3 regions of the Pseudomonas sp. Irchel 3A5 genome follow, and region 3 is predicted to be linked to each of the others. Evidence: riboswitches for the same ligand, from Rfam matches in the RefSeq annotation. Region 3 holds a riboswitch; each other region holds the start of a gene.
What was found. Region 3 has a riboswitch for cobalamin ahead of cobO (cob(I)yrinic acid a,c-diamide adenosyltransferase). Riboswitches for the same ligand answer to the same signal wherever they lie in the genome.

Region 1 (3,272 bases), on a different contig from region 3:
TATCAGAATCACGGCGAATACCGGTGCGCCGATCAGGGCGGTGATGACTCCGACGGGCAAGACCTGGCCCTTGATCGCCGTGCGGGACAGCACATCGGCAGCGATCAGAAAGACCGCGCCGGCCAGGGCACTGACCGGGATCAAACGACCATGACGCACGCCGACCAGCAAGCGCGCCGCATGGGGCACGACCAGGCCGACAAAACCGATGGAACCCACCAGCGAGACCATCACCGCCGTGACCAGCGCCACCGTGGCGATCAATATCACTTGAACCCTACGCACCGGGATGCCCAGGGCCGCGGCGGAATCACTGCCGAACATGAACGCATCCAGCGAGCGCCGATGCCACAGGCAGACCGCCAGACCGATCAACACCACCGGCACGGCCAGCGTGACTGATTGCCAGCGCACGCCACTGAGGTTGCCCAGCAGCCAGAACATGATGCCGCGTGCCTGTTCGGAGTTGGCTGATTTGGTAATCAGGAAAGAGGTCAGGGCGTTGAACAGTTGCGAACCGGCGATGCCCGCGAGAATGATCTGCCCGCTGCCACTGACAGCGCCGGTACTGCGCGCCAGCAGGGCGACCAGCACAAAAGCGGCCATGGCCCCGGCAAACGCCCCGGCTGACAACGAGATAGCGCCTGCGCCCACGCCGATGATCGCTACCAGGACCGCGCCGGTCGAGGCCCCGGCGGAAATGCCCAGCAGGTAAGGATCGGCCAGGGGGTTGCGCAACAGTGATTGCAAAACCACGCCCGAAATAGCCAGGCCCGCGCCGCAGGCCGCTGCGACGAGGGCGCGGGTCAGGCGATAATTCCAGACGATGCCTTCATCGATAGGGTCGAGCACGAAGCCTGCGCCCCATAGCTTGTTGGCCAGCACCTGAAACACCAGCGACAGGCTGATCGGCGTTTCGCCAATGGCAATGCCCGCGACAATCGCCACCAGCAACACCGCCAGCACCCAGGCTCCGTGCAGGCAAATCTTGCGTAACAAGCGACCGGCGAATTGCGCTGTCATGGGTGCAGATCAAATTTGTCGATGGCGTCCGCCAGTTCATCGATGCCGTCGAAGGTACGAATCGTCGCTTCCATGGCTTGGGCGTCCAGAATGACAATCCGGTTGTTCTTGACCGCGTCCATGTTTTTGGTGACAGGGTCGGTCTTGAGGAATTCCAGTTTTTTCTGGAAATCATCGGCCGGGAAGCGGCGGCGGTCCATGCGCGCCAGTACCAGAATGGTCGGGTTGGCCTTGGCGATGGTTTCCCAGCCAACCGTCGGCCATTCCTCATCGGACTGCACGATATTGCGCAGACCCAGGGTGTCCATCATGAACGCCGGAATGCCTTTGCGACCGGCGACATAAGGGTCGACGTTCAGGTCTGCGCTGGAGAACCAGAATACTGCCGAGGCGTCCTTCAGGTGTTTGCCTTTGACGCTGGCCTGAGCCGTGGCGAGACGTGCCTGCAGGTCGGCGTTCAACTCGGCACCACGGGCCTGGACGTCGAAGATTTGCGCCAGTTGCGTGACGGTCTTGTACAGGCTGTCGATCGAAAACGGGCGCAGGCGCGTGCCATCAGCACCTTTCAGATTGTCTTTGCCTTCGCAGTCCGACGGCATGAGGTAGGTGGGGATTTTCATTTCGTTGAATTGTTGCCGGGTGCCCACCACGCCTTGGGGGCCGACCATCCATTCGAATTGCACGGCGACCAGTTCCGGGCGCTTGTTGATCACCGCCTCGAAGCTGGGATCGTTATCGGCCAGACGCGGGATCTTGTCGTTCAGGTCCTTGAAACGGGGCAGCACGTTGTTGAACCACAGCGAAGTCCCGACCACTTTCTCGGCCAGCCCCAAGGAATAAAGGATTTCAGTGGCTGACTGGCCAATGGTCACAGCTTTGCCGGGCGCCTTGGCGAAGGTCAGCGGCACGCCGCAGTTATCCAGAGTCAGCGGGTAGGTTGTCTGCATGCCAGAGGGTTGGGCCGGGTTGGCCGCCAGGGTCAGCGCAGAAAAACCCAGTCCAGCAAGCAGAACAGCAAAACGAGGCAAAGACATGAAAAACGATCTCCATTCGAACGGTTATCCGCACGATGGTGTTCTGGCTGGATACACATCACGACTTGCTGCTGGCAAAGGCTCGGCAGGGTCAATCAGTCACGGCTGTGCCGCCGTGCTGACGGATGTACTCCCCGGACACCCCGCCGGTGGGTCAGTTGCCAGAAAGTGCGGCCGCTTTATTGGCTGCGGTGCAGCTTTCTGATGTCGGCAGGTCTCCTGACTGACGCATCATCGCCGTGCTCGGGCCTTCCCGGAGTGACCCAGTGGCATCGATGGAGCAGGGCTCAGCGCCTACAGTTGCGGGGGCAGTTCCGGTTGACGACCTTGAGGTCATCACGGATTCCCTATTAATCCCGTTTGGAAACCGACGGGCGGCATGGTAATGGATATGTTTAAAAGAGTGGGGATTTTTCCTATATTGGTCGCTGGCAGGCATTTTTTTATCGTGCGTTTCGCTTGCTCGGCGCATGATGCAACCCTGAACTGGCAGGGCGTTAACACCGTCCGGCGGTGAACCTTATCGACCGATGGCCGGTCGATAGTCCGTCCAACCAGGTTTACACTGGTCCGCTACACCTTTTGGAGACATTTTCCTGTGATATCGACTCAACGAGTGGCCTGGCTTAAAGCCTGGGGTGCCCACGGTTTTACCGCCACCGGCGTGGTCATTGCATTTCTGGCGACCATTGCCCTGTTCGATGATCAAGCCAAGGCATGTCTGTTGTGGCTAGGCCTGGCGCTTGCAGTGGATGGCGTCGATGGTTCGCTGGCGCGCAAATTCAACGTGCAGTCGGTGTTGCCGGGCTTTGACGGTTCAGTGCTGGACCTGGTCATTGATTATCTGACGTACGTGTTTATCCCTGCGTTGTTTATTTATAGCTACATCCCGCTGCCGCCTTATACGTTGTTGTTGAGCACTGCGATCATTCTGGTGTCGTCGCTGTTCTGTTTCTGCAATCTGGAAATGAAGAGCAAGGACAATTACTTTCAGGGCTTTCCGGCGGCCTGGAACGTGGTGGCGCTGTGTCTATACATCATTCAGCCATCGCCTTGGGTGACCTTCCTGACCATCATCGGTCTGGCGTTGCTGACGGTGACACGGATGAAGTTTCTGCATCCGTTCCGAGTGCGTCGTTTCATGCCGCTGAATATCCTGGTGACCACCATCTGGTTGATCAGCAGTGCGTTGCTGATCATCAACCATCCCCATAA
Region 2 (3,272 bases), on a different contig from region 3:
AAGCGCAGCGCGCAGTTGGGATTCAAGTGCAGCAGCATCGAGCTTCTGACCGATCAGCACCAGATGAGTGGCGCGCTCTTCGTCAGCACTCCAGGCACGGTCGAAGTGTTTGTCGAAACGCGTACCCACGCCCTGAATCAGCAAGCGCATCGGCTTGCCAGCGATGGCAGCGAAACCCTTGACCCGCAGGATGCCATGCTGAACGACCAGTTGGGTCAGCGCGGCAAGCAGCTGTGTTTCTTCGGATTGAGGCAGCTTGATGGAAATAGAGTCGAACGCGTCATGGTCGTGGTCATCATGATCATCGCCTTCGTGGTGATCGTGATGGGTCTTGCGCCCGTCGATGTGCTGCTCGGACTCGGCACCCAGCCCCAGCAGGACGTTGATCGGCAGACGACCGCTGCTGGCTTCGATGACCTTGACCGCAGGCGGCAGCTCTTCGGAGACTTCGGCACGCACTGCGGCCAGACCGGCAGCGTCGATCATGTCGGCCTTGTTGAGGATGACCAGATCGGCGCTGGCCAGTTGATCGGCGAACAATTCATGCAGTGGTGATTCATGATCCAGATTCGGATCGAGCTTGCGCTGTGCATCGACCTGATCAGGGAATGCAGCAAACGTACCTGCGAGTACTGCAGGACTGTCGACGACAGTGATCACCGCGTCGACGGTGCAGGCGTTGCGAATTTCTGGCCACTGAAAGGCTTGCACCAGTGGTTTTGGCAGCGCCAGACCGGAGGTTTCGATGAGGATATGATCCAGATCACCGCGGCGCGCGACGAGTTCGCGCATGACCGGGAAGAACTCTTCCTGGACGGTGCAGCACAGGCAGCCGTTGGCCAGTTCGTAAACGCGGCCAACCGCCTCTTCTTCCGTGCAGCCAATGGTGCATTGCTTGAGGATTTCACCGTCGATGCCCAGTTCGCCAAATTCATTGACGATCACGGCGATGCGCCGACCTTCCGCGTTATCCAGCATGTGGCGCAGCAAGGTGGTTTTGCCCGAACCGAGGAAGCCGGTAACGATGGTGACGGGAAGTTTGGCCAGTGTTTTCATCGGATGCCCTTTGGCAATACGGCGGGCAAGCAGGACGAAAACCCTGTGTGGCCACAGGCGTGTAGCCACAGAGATGCGATTCGCCACCGGATCACCCCGCCCGGTTGTAGTGAGAATTCGTCGGGCTCAAGGCCCGAATCGAGGCAGGTCTCCTGGCTTGCGGCGCCCCTGAAAACCTCCGGGGCAGTCATTGCGCCTTCCCGCCCTTGACGGGCAGTGGCTGTGCAGAGAATGCAATGACCGTGCGATAAATCAGCACCGCTTACAGTTGCGGGGGCAGCCGCGGCATTGACCGCGTTCCCGTCTTAGCTCCATATCGTCCGACCCGCAGATCGGCTGGAGAACCTCGAACCCGCAAGGCTACGCAGTGACTGCGGGCAGGTCAATCGACTGATTGACGTTCCATGCAGACGCATGCTCTCCTACACGCCTTGTTACGGGTGCCCCTCACGGGGTGAAACGGGAAACCGGTGAGTTCAGGCCTCTGGCCTGCACAAGTCCGGCGCTGCCCCCGCAACGGTAAGCGAGCGAAGAATCAGATCCACTGTGCGCATCACGGCATGGGAAGGCGATTCTTGCAGGTTGACGCCATGGTGCGCTCAACCCCTCGCAAGCCCGGAGACCGGCCCGACATGAAACAAATAACGAACCCGCGGTGGGCGGGCGCAGTTGCACTCCCCTGACACTCGTCAGCGGACAGTGCTGCGCATGCCTGCTTGCCGACATCAAGAGGGAAGCGCCATGTCGATCATTACAACCAGCCACTCCGCCAGTACCGCAACCACCCAGACCCAACGCCTGACCGCCGCCATCGGCGCAGCGATTCTCGGCGCCTGTCTGGTGTACTTCGCCGGTTTCTCGCACATCGAAGCGGTCCACAACGCCGCCCATGACACTCGCCACAGCGCCGCCTTTCCTTGCCATTGAGACCTGACGCCATGTTCAAGCGAATCGCTCAAACGGCCGGGTTCACCGGCCTGCTCGCCGCCCTGCTGTTGACCCTGCTGCAAAGCTTCTGGATCACGCCGTTGATCCTGCAAGCCGAAACCTACGAAAACGCGCCTGCCGAGCAGGTCCATGAACACGCTCACGGCGAGACTGCACAGGCGGGCCATGTGCATGACGTCGAAGCCTGGTCGCCGCAAGACGGCTGGCAGCGCATTGTGTCCACCACCGGCGGTAATCTGGTGGTGGCAGTGGGTTTCGCGCTGATGCTGGCGGCGCTGTACACCTTGCGAGCGCCGGGCAGAACCTCCCAAGGCCTGTTCTGGGGGCTGGCCGGTTTTGCCGTGTTTACCCTGGCGCCAACCCTGGGCCTGCCGCCCGAACTACCGGGCACCGCTGCTGCGGACCTCAATCAGCGACAGATCTGGTGGATCGGCACCGCAGCCTCGACGGCTGTCGCTCTCGCGCTGATCGTCTTTGCCCGGAACTGGCTATTGAAAGCCTTGGGCGTGGCGATTCTGGTAGTGCCTCATGTGATTGGCGCACCGCAGCCTGAAATCCACGAAAGCCTGGCACCTGAAGCGCTGGAGTCGCAATTCGTGATCGCTTCACTGCTGACCAACGCGGTGTTCTGGATCGCCATGGGCCTGATCAGCACGTGGCTGTTCCGTCGTAACAACCCTGATCTCGACCCAGCCTGATCTTGAGCAAATTTGACATAAGCTGTCTCGCAGCAAACATTGGACCTGTAGGAGTTCACGAGCACCGCGAGGCAGCGATGGCGTCCTGCCTGATACACCCTCATCGCTGCCTCGCAATGCTCATGAGCTCCTACAGAAAAGCATTTAAATTCAGTGAGTTATATTTTGTTTGATAACAAGCAGCCGATACTGGTGGCAGGCTTGGGTTGCCAACGCGGTTGCTCCGCAGCGGCGCTGCTGGAGCTTATTGAGCACAGCCTTGAAGCGCATGATCTGCGCTTGCAAGACATCAGCGCCCTCGCCTCCATCGATCTGAAAAGCCAGGAGCCCGGGCTGCTGGAACTGGCGATTCAGCGTGATTTGCCGTTGAGTTTCTTCAACGCGGAACAGCTGGCTACTTACGAGTCGCAGCTCAGCCATCGCTCACAGATCGCCTTCGAGCACACGGGGTGTTTCGGCATCGCAGAAAGCTCAGCTCTGGCGCTGGCGAGCCAATCCGGTTCGGCCGAGCTGCTGATACCCCGCCAAAAATCCTCGCAAGCCACTTTTGCTTTGGCCATTGCCCGGCCA
Region 3 (3,272 bases):
GCAGCACGTTCTTCGGCGCTGTACGCGTGATCACTCATGGTTTGAAAAGCGCCGCAATCGCCTGGGGATTGGAAGGGAAATAGAAATGCACATAGGACGCCGTCATGCGCCCGTCGCGATAGACCGCCTCCGCGCCGCGCCCACCGTTAGGGCTCAAGCCCCGGGCGATTGGCTGCAACTCGGTGCTGGTCAATGAATGGTGATAAGTGTGGCCGCGCAGCTCGCCTTCGGGCAATGCGACGTTTTGTAGCGCCAGGGCTGCCAGACGTTTCTGCATCACGGCCTCGCCCTTCAGCAAGCCAACCAGTTCAACCCGCAGCCCGTCGACATCGGTCAAGGCATCCAGCAGATACAGCATGCCGCCGCACTCGGCCAGCAACGGTTTGCCAGCCTGGTGGTGTTCGCGGATCGCGGTCAGCATGGGCGTGTTCTGGCTCAAGGCGACGTGGTGCAGTTCGGGATAACCGCCGGGCAGATACAGGCTGTCCGCCTCGGGCAGAACGCTGTCGCGGATCGGCGAGAAGAACACCAGCTCCGCGCCCATTGCCCGGAACAAATCCAGGCTCGCGCCATAGGTAAAGGCGAAGGCCTCATCATGAGCGATGGCGATGCGTACACCTTCCAGCAGTGGTTCGGCGGGAATAATGTCCGGGGCGGCGAAGGTCACGGCGGGCGGCAAGGCCACTTCACAGGTGCTGGCCAAGGCATCTGCCGCAGCGTCCAGGCGCAGGTCCAGGTCATTCAGCTCGCTGGCCTGTACCAATCCGAGATGACGGCTTGGCAGTTCGATTCCGGTTTCCCGGGACAATGCGCCGTACCAGCGCAGACCTTCGGTAAGGCTGCCTTCAAGTAACTGCGCGTGCCGCACGGTGCCGACGCGGTTGGCCAGTACACCGGCGAACGGCAGGTCCGGCTGATAACGCGCCAGCCCCAAGGCCAACGCGCCAAAAGTCTGGGCCATGGCCGTACCGTCGATCACACCCAATACAGGGACACCAAAATGACGGGCCAGGTCAGCACTGGACGGCGTACCGTCAAACAGGCCCATCACGCCTTCAATCAGAATCAGATCAGCCTCGCCCGCGGCCTGCCACAACAGGCGACGGCTTTCATCAGCGCCCACCATCCACAGGTCGAGCTGATAGACCGGCGCACCGCTGGCCCGCTCAAGAATCATGGGGTCGAGAAAGTCCGGCCCACATTTGAACACGCGAACCTTGCGGCCCTGATTGCGATGCAGGCGAGCCAATGCGGCGGTGACAGTGGTTTTGCCCTGACCCGACGCGGGCGCGGCGATCAATACCGCCGGACAGTGACGCGGCTCGCTCATGACAGTGCGCTCACAGCTCAATGCCTTTCTGGGCACGAATACCTGCCTGGAAGGCGTGCTTGACCACGGTGATCTCGGAAACCGTGTCAGCCATGTCGATCATTTCCGGCTTGGCACCGCGACCGGTGACGATCACGTGCTGCATCGGCGGACGCGCCTGCAAGTCGCTGAGGACTCGCTCGATATCCAGATAACCGTGCTTGAGGGCGATGTTCAGTTCGTCCAGCACCACCAGGCCAATGGACGGATCGCGGAGCATTTCCAGAGACACTTCCCAGGCGGCTTCGGCTGCAGCGATATCGCGCTTTCGGTCCTGGGTTTCCCAGGTGTAGCCCTCGCCCATCACGTAGTAACGAACCTGTTCCGGGAAACGCCGAAAGAAGAACTCTTCACCGGTGCTGTGACTGCCTTTGATGAACTGCACAACGCCGCACTGGATGTCGTGGCCCATGGCCCGGGCGAGCATGCCGAACGCGGAGCTGCTTTTGCCTTTGCCATTGCCGGTCAAGACCAGCAGCAAACCGCATTCGTTAGGGGCGCTGGCAATGCGCTCGTCCATGACGGCTTTCTTGCGCAGCATGCGCGCCAGATGGCGTTCGTCACGTTCAGGGGATTCGTTCATCTCAGCTCTCCGCTTGAGGGCACGCGAAAGCAGACGGAGGGCGCAACAAAGACTGACAGCACGACCACAGGTCATGCGCAGAGCATCGCCCGCCGTGATGCTGTTGAATGGATCAGGCCGGTCTCCGGGCTCATGAGCGGGCGAACCCGGCTGCGCGCCTTCCCATGCCTGAGCACAGTGGCAGATTGCGCAGTTTTCACTCATTTACCGTTGCGGGGGCAGCGCCGGAATGGCTCGAAAAAAAGCGAACGCACCGGCTTCCCTGTTTCACTCAATCAGTCCGCAGACGTTGAGCACCTGAAACAAGCGCGCAGGTTAGAGCGTTGACCCGGGAGCGTCAATCAACACAGGGGTTGAACCTCAACAGAGTGAGGGCCTCTACCCCTTAATGCACCACTGCCCGTAACGGAGATCCACCATGTTCACGCTCAAACCGCATTACGCCGTCTTGCTCGTGCTTGCCGCTGGCCTCGCGGGCTGTGGCGAGTCCTCGACCTTGCAAGTCACCGACGGCACAGGCCCGTCTCCGAAGCTGCCGGAGCCCAACAAGACCCTGATCCCGACCGTCAACATTGCACCGGCCGTCGGCTGGCCGCAGGGTGGCAAACCTGTTGCGGCCCCGGGCACCCAGGTCGCCGCCTTTGCTGAAAACCTCGATCACCCACGCTGGTTGTACGTGCTGCCCAACGGCGATGTATTGGTCGCCGAAACCAATTCGCCGCCCAAGCCCGATGACGATCAAGGCGTCCGTGGCTGGGTCATGAAAAAAGTCATGGGACGCGCCGGAGCCGGCGTGCCCAGCGCTAATCGAATCACCCTGCTGCGAGACAAGGATCACGACGGCGTCGCAGAAACCCGTACCGTGTTTCTGGAGAACCTCAACTCACCGTTTGGCATGACGATGGTCGGCAACACGCTATACGTCGCCGACACCGACCGCCTGATCAGCTTCCCCTATAAAGACGGCCAGACGGCGATCACCGCGCAACCGACCAAGATCGTCGACTTGCCGGGCGGCACGCTGAATCACCACTGGACCAAAAACGTCATCGCCAGCAAAGACGGCAGCAAGCTCTACGTGACGGTTGGCTCGAACAGCAACGTGGCGGAAAACGGCATGGCAGCTGAAGAAGGTCGGGCGGCAATCTGGGAAGTGGACCCGGCGAGCAAAACCCATCGCATCTTCGCTTCGGGCCTGCGCAACCCGAACGGCATGGACTGGGAACCGACCACCGGCAAGCTGTGGACCGCGGTCAACGAGCGCGACGAAATCGGCAGCGACCTGGTGCCTGATTACGTGACCTCGGTTCAGGACGGAGC

Region 1: it holds a riboswitch for cobalamin, as region 3 does, so the genes downstream of both, CKW31_RS20615 (ABC transporter substrate-binding protein) here and cobO (cob(I)yrinic acid a,c-diamide adenosyltransferase) in region 3, are expected to answer to the same signal.
Region 2: it holds a riboswitch for cobalamin, as region 3 does, so the genes downstream of both, CKW31_RS07585 (CbtB-domain containing protein) here and cobO (cob(I)yrinic acid a,c-diamide adenosyltransferase) in region 3, are expected to answer to the same signal.

What each region holds. Positions count from the first base shown of each region.
Region 1 is NZ_FYDU01000013.1:26,512-29,783, reverse strand. It holds gene CKW31_RS20620 (iron ABC transporter permease) at 1-1,023, opposite strand, end outside; gene CKW31_RS20615 (ABC transporter substrate-binding protein) at 1,020-2,057, opposite strand; cobalamin riboswitch at 2,249-2,444, opposite strand; gene pcsA (phosphatidylcholine synthase) at 2,656-3,272, shown strand, end outside.
Region 2 is NZ_FYDU01000004.1:141,361-144,632, forward strand. It holds gene cobW (cobalamin biosynthesis protein CobW) at 1-1,056, opposite strand, end outside; cobalamin riboswitch at 1,181-1,420, opposite strand; cobalamin riboswitch at 1,478-1,702, shown strand; gene CKW31_RS07585 (CbtB-domain containing protein) at 1,798-1,983, shown strand; gene CKW31_RS07590 (CbtA family protein) at 1,995-2,702, shown strand; gene CKW31_RS07595 (cobalamin biosynthesis protein) at 2,865-3,272, shown strand, end outside.
Region 3 is NZ_FYDU01000006.1:308,433-311,704, forward strand. It holds gene bluB (5,6-dimethylbenzimidazole synthase) at 1-38, opposite strand, end outside; gene CKW31_RS12345 (cobyrinate a,c-diamide synthase) at 35-1,330, opposite strand; gene cobO (cob(I)yrinic acid a,c-diamide adenosyltransferase) at 1,341-1,952, opposite strand; cobalamin riboswitch at 2,050-2,268, opposite strand; gene CKW31_RS12355 (sorbosone dehydrogenase family protein) at 2,371-3,272, shown strand, end outside.